2 regions of the Streptomyces hazeniae genome follow, and region 1 is predicted to be linked to the other one. Evidence: riboswitches for the same ligand, from Rfam matches in the RefSeq annotation. Region 1 holds a riboswitch; the other holds the start of a gene.
What was found. Region 1 has a riboswitch for cobalamin ahead of RM572_RS24795 ((2Fe-2S) ferredoxin domain-containing protein). Riboswitches for the same ligand answer to the same signal wherever they lie in the genome.
Positions count from the first base shown of each region.

Region 2: it holds a riboswitch for cobalamin, as region 1 does, so the genes downstream of both, RM572_RS05355 (acyl-CoA thioesterase) here and RM572_RS24795 ((2Fe-2S) ferredoxin domain-containing protein) in region 1, are expected to answer to the same signal.

Region 1 covers NZ_JAVREQ010000029.1:8,745-12,140, forward strand. Annotated here, with positions in the region: gene RM572_RS24785 (polysaccharide deacetylase family protein) at 1-868, shown strand, start outside; gene RM572_RS24790 (hypothetical protein) at 871-1,245, shown strand; cobalamin riboswitch at 1,206-1,328, shown strand; gene RM572_RS24795 ((2Fe-2S) ferredoxin domain-containing protein) at 1,388-1,789, shown strand; gene RM572_RS24800 (hypothetical protein) at 1,914-2,255, shown strand; gene RM572_RS24805 (hypothetical protein) at 2,261-3,396, shown strand, end outside.
Region 2 covers NZ_JAVREQ010000003.1:31,773-35,168, reverse strand. Annotated here, with positions in the region: gene RM572_RS05365 (CbiQ family ECF transporter T component) at 1-262, opposite strand, end outside; gene RM572_RS05360 (hypothetical protein) at 269-1,279, opposite strand; gene RM572_RS05355 (acyl-CoA thioesterase) at 1,606-2,064, opposite strand; cobalamin riboswitch at 2,204-2,419, opposite strand; gene RM572_RS05350 (ABC transporter ATP-binding protein) at 2,496-3,356, shown strand; gene RM572_RS05345 (iron-siderophore ABC transporter substrate-binding protein) at 3,353-3,396, shown strand, end outside.

The DNA of each region.
Region 1 (3,396 bases):
CGACGAACTCGGCGCCGTACCGGTGCTGATGTACCACCAGATCGTCGACGATCCGCAGAGCGTCTACGACCGCACCCCCGAGGACTTCCGCGCCGAACTGGAACGCCTCGCCCGCGAGGACTACGTCCCGGTCACGGCCCGCGCACTGACCGGCGGCCGCATCGACATCCCCGCGGGCACCCACCCCGTCGTCCTCACCTTCGACGACTCCACCGTCAGCCAGCTCGCGCTCGACGCCTCCGGGAAGCCGAAGCCGGACACCGCCGTCGCCGTCCTCCACGACGTCGCGGCGAAGCACCCGGACTTCCGCCCGGTCGCGACCTTCTTCGTCAACGGCGACCCGTTCGCCGAACCCGGCGGGCAGCGCACGCTGGGCTGGCTGCACGACCACGGCTTCGAGATCGGCAACCACACCCTGCGGCACACCACCCTCGGCACGGTCTCCGGCTCCGAGGTCCAGCGCGCCGTCGCCCGCAACCAGAAGGCCATCACCGACGCCCTCCCGGACGACGTCACCGTGGACTCCCTCGCCCTGCCCAACGGCTCGATGCCCTCCGACGCCGGGCTCGCCGTCGAGGGCTCCTCCGGCGACACCGACTACCGGCACGCCGGGGTCTACCTGGTCGGCGCCAACCCCGCGCCGTCCCCCTTCTCCTCGGACTTCGACCCGGCGGCGATCCCCCGCATCCGCTCCCAGGGCCCGGACGGCCCCGACGCGAACTTCGCCTCCGCCTCCTGGCTCGACAAGCTCGCGGACGGCACCGTCGCCCGCTACACCTCCGACGGCGACCCGGACCGCGTCTCCTTCCCCGCCGACCGCGAGCCCTCCCTCGCCGCCCCCTTCGAGAACCGCGCCCAGCCGTACTGACCGTGCGGGCTTCCCCGCTCGACCACGAGACGGACACCGGCCCAAGACTGCGCACCTACGCCGCAGCGGGCGTCCCCGTGTACGTGCTCCTCAACCGCGAGGACGGGCACGCCTACGCGTACACGGAACCGGTCGTCACGGCGGGTGGCTCGACCCGCAGCCACTCCACGGCGGTCACCTCCGTCGAATTCGGCGGCAAGCTGAACCTCCCTGCCCCCTACCCGCCCCTGGACACGGGCTTCCTCGCTCCCCGACTGAACGCCCCGCTCCCACGGAGTGCCCCCGGCGCGCAGCCGGGGTGTGGAACGATGCCCGGCGACAAGGCGACGGCGGAACGAGGAAGCCGGTGCGAATCCGGCGCGGTCCCGCCACTGTGATCGGCGAGCGGATCCCGGACAGGCCACTGCCCCCGGCGGGGCGGGAAGGCCGGGACGAGCAGCGACCCGAGAGCCAGGAGACTCCCCGCGGTCGCCCCTCGACGAACCGGGGCGGACTTCCCCGGAGGGGAGCGTGGGCAGCATGCCCGGGAGGTCGTCCGAACAGGTGCCGTGCCGCGTCACGGTGTGCCGGGACTGCTGCTGCGGCAGCCACAAAATCACCGGCGTGGACCACGCCGAACAGCTCGCGCGGCTGCGGCAGGAGGCGCCCGTGCGGGTGTCCGAGTGCCTGGACGTGTGCGACCAGGCGAACGTGGTCGTGGTGCAGCCGTCGGCCGAGGGGCGCGCCGCGGGCGGACGTCCCGTCTGGCTGGCGCTGGTCAACAGCGCCGAGGCGACCGAGGACGTCGCCGCCTGGCTCCGGGCCGGCGGCCCGGGGGTCGCTCCCCCGCCCGCCGTTCTCGACCTGCACACCTTCACCCCACCGCGCCGTGCCACGGAACCCGGGTCGGCGGCGGCCCCGCTGCCCGGCGACGCACGCTGAGGTGAGGATCCGGCGGAGACGTATGCGGTGACAACGGGCCGTAGGTGATCTTTCCGCGCGTCCCTCGCTCGGCCGCTGCCTACACTGGTCGGCGCGCCACGCAGGGTACGGAACGGGGAGACGCATGACGACGCACGGGGGCGGATTCTCGGCGAGCGCCGCATCCATCGACGGCAGTTCACACCTGCTCCTCGAGGTCGCGGGACTCCTCCACGCCGGACGGATGGACGGCGAGAACGCCACGATGTGCCGGGTGCCGCGGTCGCATCCCGAGGTGGCGGAGTCCGTGCACCGGTTCGCGACGTTCGCCCGCGACCAGTACGCCGACGCCGTCCTGCTGCTGGCCGCCCTCGCGACGAAGCTCGAGGCGACGGGCCACGCCTACGCCCGCGCGGACGAGGACTCCCAGCGGGCCCTGGACGGCATCCTGCAGTCCGGGCGGCTCGTCGACCCCGAGGACAGGTGACCGCGATGGCCCACCGAGCCGACGTCGCGTTCCTCGCCGACGCCAACCCGGCGCTCATCGAGCGCAACGCCGACGAGTTCGCGCGGCTGCACCGGCTCGCCGACTCGACGGACGACGCCTTCCTCAAGGCCGGCCGCGTCGACTGGGTCAGCACGTCGCAGCAGCACTACGTGAAGCGCCTGGACGAGGCGAAGCAGCTCGTGGACGGCCTGTCGGCCGGTTTCCGCAAGGCCTGGCAGGCGCTGGCCGACTACGCCGAGGCCGTGACGACGGCGCAACGCCACTTCGACGACGGCGAGTTCTCCGAACGGAAGCTGGCCGAGGTCGTCGCACGGGAGTCGACCCTGCTCACGCGTCTGACCGGTGCGCAGAGCCCGATGCGGGAGTGGGAGGATCTGCGCGACTCCTCCGGCCTGCTGGACCGGATCGGTGAGATCGGCGTCGACGTCGACGCGATCCGGGAGGACGCCGAACGCCACTACCGGCAGGCGAACGACGCCTACGAGGACGCGCAGCGCGTCGAGTCGGAGGCGCGGAGCCGCTGCCTCGCCGAGCTGCGGACGGCGTACGCCTCGCTCCCCGAGTTCCGCGGCGGCTCCGGCGACTCCGCGGAGATCCTGGGCAGTCTCGGCCTTCTCCGGGAGGAGACGCGGCAGGCCGCGGACGACCCCCACGCGCAGCTTCCCGGCACCGGCGTCAAGACCGACGCGATCCCGTCCCTCAGCGACGCGCGCGTCGTGAACGAGAAGCTGGAGCGCATCCGGTCACTGGCGGCGGAACACCCCGACGCGAAGGGCATCAGCTACCTCCTGCCCTCGGACTCGGAGGAGACCCTCCGGGCCTACGTCGACGCCAACAGCGCGCTGATCAGGGCCGCCGCCCACCACTCCGGGCTGCCGCCCGAGATGGTCGCGGGCATCGCGTGGCAGGAGGTCGGGGGCGCGCCGGCGGTGGTGGACGACGTGGCCGACGAGGTGCGGCAGCTCGTGCCCGGCACCGGGGAGGCCGACCAGACGTCGATGGGGCCGCTCGCCGTGCAGGTCCGGCGCGGCGCCGAGGTCCTCGGCTACGACCCGCACCACCTCACCGACGACCAGCGGGCGCGGGTCGAGGACGCGATCAAGGACCCGGCGCAGAACGT
Region 2 (3,396 bases), on a different contig from region 1:
CCAGCGCGAGGTAGAGGCGGAACGCGAGCGCCCAGGGGGCGTCGCTGCGCCGCTGCACGACGACCAGGCCCGCCACCGACAGCAGCAGCCCGAGCAGCACGGGGTTGCCGGTCCGGCTCGCGGCGGCCGCGAGGCCCAGCGCCCACAGCCACCAGCAGCCCGGGTGCAGCGTCCGGGGCAGCGCGCCCGCCGCCCGGCGTACGGCGGGGGAGCCGGACGGCGGTGCGAGGGCGGTGGTTCTGCCTCCTGCGGAGTCCTTCACGTCCGGCTAGTCCCCGTGCCCGGTGCGACGGCGGCGCCAGGCGAGGACCGCGGCGCCGACGGCCAGGGCGGCGGCCGCCGCGGCGGTCAGCGCGGTCCCGGCGGACAGGGAGGAGCCGGACGCCGCCTGGTCGGGCCGGTCCTCGCCGCCGCTCCAGTCCGCGGCCTCGGTCGGGCTCGGAGCGGCCCCGGGAGCGGCCGACTCGTCGTCGGCGGAGGCGGTGGGGTCGGGGCTCTTCTTCCCGTCCCGCTTCTCGCCGTCGCGGTCCTTCCCGTCCGGCTTGCCGTCCTCGTCCCGGCCGCCTGGGCGGTCCGACGCCGGCCCGTCTCCGTTCCCCGGACGGTCGGCACCGGTGTCGCCGGACGACGCGCCGCCGCCCGGGCCCGTGCCGCCGGTCCCGCCGGAGGAGCCGCCCGAGGACGATCCGCCGCTCGACGACGACCCGCCGGACGAGGACCCACCGGACGACGAACCGCCGGAGCTCTGCCCGCCGTTGGACGCGGACGGCCGGCGCGGGGCGACGCGCGGCGCGGGCGCGGAGTCCATGTCGCGCCCCTTGGAGAAGGACCAGCCCTCGAAGCTGCCCTCCGGCGGATTGCGGTAGGTCGCCCCGTACTGGCTGTAGGTCCACGCGCCGCCGTTCGGCGCGTGCCAGTAGGACCAGTACGCCGAGGCCGGCGGGGTGTCGATGCAGGGTTCGGTCTCCGCCGTGGGCTTGCCCTCCAGCCGGCAGATGAACGACTCGCCCCAGCGGTTGGTGCCGGTCACCTGGATGCCCGCCGCCTTCAGCGCCGCGAGTCCGGTCTCCTGACTGCCCACGGCGCACCGGACGAGGGTCTGTCCGCCGAGTTCGCGGAAGTCGACGATCACGGTGACCCCGTTGCCGTCGGGGCAGAAGCCGGGACGGCCGCGGGAGGTGTCGACCGCGGCGGCCGTCTCCGGCGTGCCGAGGCCGGTCAGCACGCCGCAGGCCGCCACCAGGACGGCGGTGATCCACGGGCGTAGTACTCGGCTCATCGTCGGTGCCCCTCCCCCTGAGGTGGGCACCGGCCCCCGGCACGTACGCGCCCCCGACGCGCCGATCGTGCTTCAGGCGGCGTTCAGGGGCGGGGAAACCGAGGGGTCGGGCTCCACGCTGCAGACCATGACAGTGCAAAGCGGTGCACGTGCGCGCGGGCGGTCCGGCTCACGGCGGGCGGTGCCGCCGTTCACGGTTGCAGGTCAGCGCCGGATTCCCACCGGCTTCTCCGTCGCGTACGCGTTCAGTTGTCGTCCTTGCGGACAGTGGGCAAGTGTACGGACGCTCCGGGGCGTTGACCAGAACGCCCGCTGTGAGCCCGCACTCACTCGCCCCCGGCGGTGTCCGCCCCGGGCAGCGGCGGCACCGGGCGCGGCCGTCCGTCCGCGTCGACCGCGACGAACGTGAGCTGCGCGGTGGCCACTTCGGTGACCGGCCCGGGAGAGTTCCACCGCTCCGCGGTGACCCGGACCGCGATGTTCATCGAGGTCCGGCCGACGCCCTCCAGTCCGGCGTGCACGGTGAGCAGGTCGCCCGCGCGCACGGGGGCGAGGAACCGCATCCGGTCGACGGAGACCGTCACCGCCGGCGGCCCGCCGTGCCTGCCGGCGGCGGCCGCCGCCGCGTCGTCGATGAGTTTCATCACCACGCCGCCGTGGATGGTGCCGTAGAGGTTGGTGTCGTGCTCGCTCATGATGTGCGCGAGCGTGACGGCGGACCGGGACGCGCGGGATGCCGCGTGGTCCGCCGGGTCGGTGCGGAAGACGGTGGGCTGGTGCGCCACAGAACTCTCCTTCGCGAGTCGCTGTCCGGCCGGGACGAGGAGGGCGTCGGGAAGCGGCGCGGTCGCGGTCCGCGCGCGACGGCACGGCCGGAGTCCGGCACCGGCCTTCCCTCGAGGCCTCCGGGCACCGTGGGCGGGTGTCGCACACGGGCGACCGGCAGGTCTTCGGACTCGCGGGCGCGTCCCGTCAGGACACCTACAGGCCGTCGCTTCCCGGGCCCGTTCGCCGGACCCAGTGCGTGTGACGGCGGTCGTTCCCGCTCACCGCTGCGGGGCAGTCCCGGATTCCCACCGGGTTCCCTCTTGCGACGCCTCTCCTGGACAGGAGGGGCGAACCGGTTGCATGCTCAACATAACCGCGTCGATCCGGAAAGCGGAAACCCGCGGCCCCGGGAGCCACCGTCCGTTTAGGTGAGGCTAGCCTTATCTGCGTGAAAGCTGGTGAAGAGACCCCCGAGGCCCCGTCCGTCCGCGGTCACGCGCTGTCGGCCGCGGACGTGACCGTCGCCTACGACGCCGTCGACGTCGTGCACGACGCGTCGGTCGCTCTGCCCCTCGGCGAGGTGACCGTCCTGGTCGGCCCGAACGGCAGCGGGAAGTCGACGCTGCTGCGGACCCTCGCCCGCCTGCAGCGGCCCCGGCAGGGCACACTCGCCATCGACGCCGACACCGACGGCTTCGCCCTGAGTCCCCGCGAGTTCTCCCGGCAGGTGGCCCTGCTCACCCAGGGCCGCGCCGCGCCCAGCGGCCTGTCGGTACGGGACGTCGTGGAGTTCGGCCGCTACCCGTACCGGGGGCGCTGGGGCAGGGCCGACCCGCGCGGCCGGGCGGCCGTGGACCGGGCCCTCCGGCTGACCGGCGTCGAGGAACTCGCCGAACGCGGCGCCGAACACCTCTCCGGAGGACAGCTCCAGCGCGTCTGGCTCGCCGGCTGCCTCGCCCAGGAAACCGGCGTCCTCCTGCTCGACGAACCGACCACCTACCTCGACCTGCGCTACCAGGTCGAACTCCTCGACCTCATCCGCGACCTCGCGGACGTCCACGACATCGCCGTCGGCGTCGTCCTGCACGACCTCGACCAGGCCGCCGCGGTCGCCGACCGGATCGTGCTGCTCCACGAGGGACGGATCATCGCGGACGGACCCCCCGAGGACGTCCTGACCCCCGAACGCCTCACGGAGACCTACGGCATCCGCGTCGAGGTCACCGCCGACCCCCTGACCGGCCACCTGCGCACCCGTGCCGTCGGCCGCCACCACACCCGGAACGAAAGGCTCACCACACCCTCATGAGACGCCTCCTCCTCGCCGCGGCGGCGGCCACCGCCGCCCT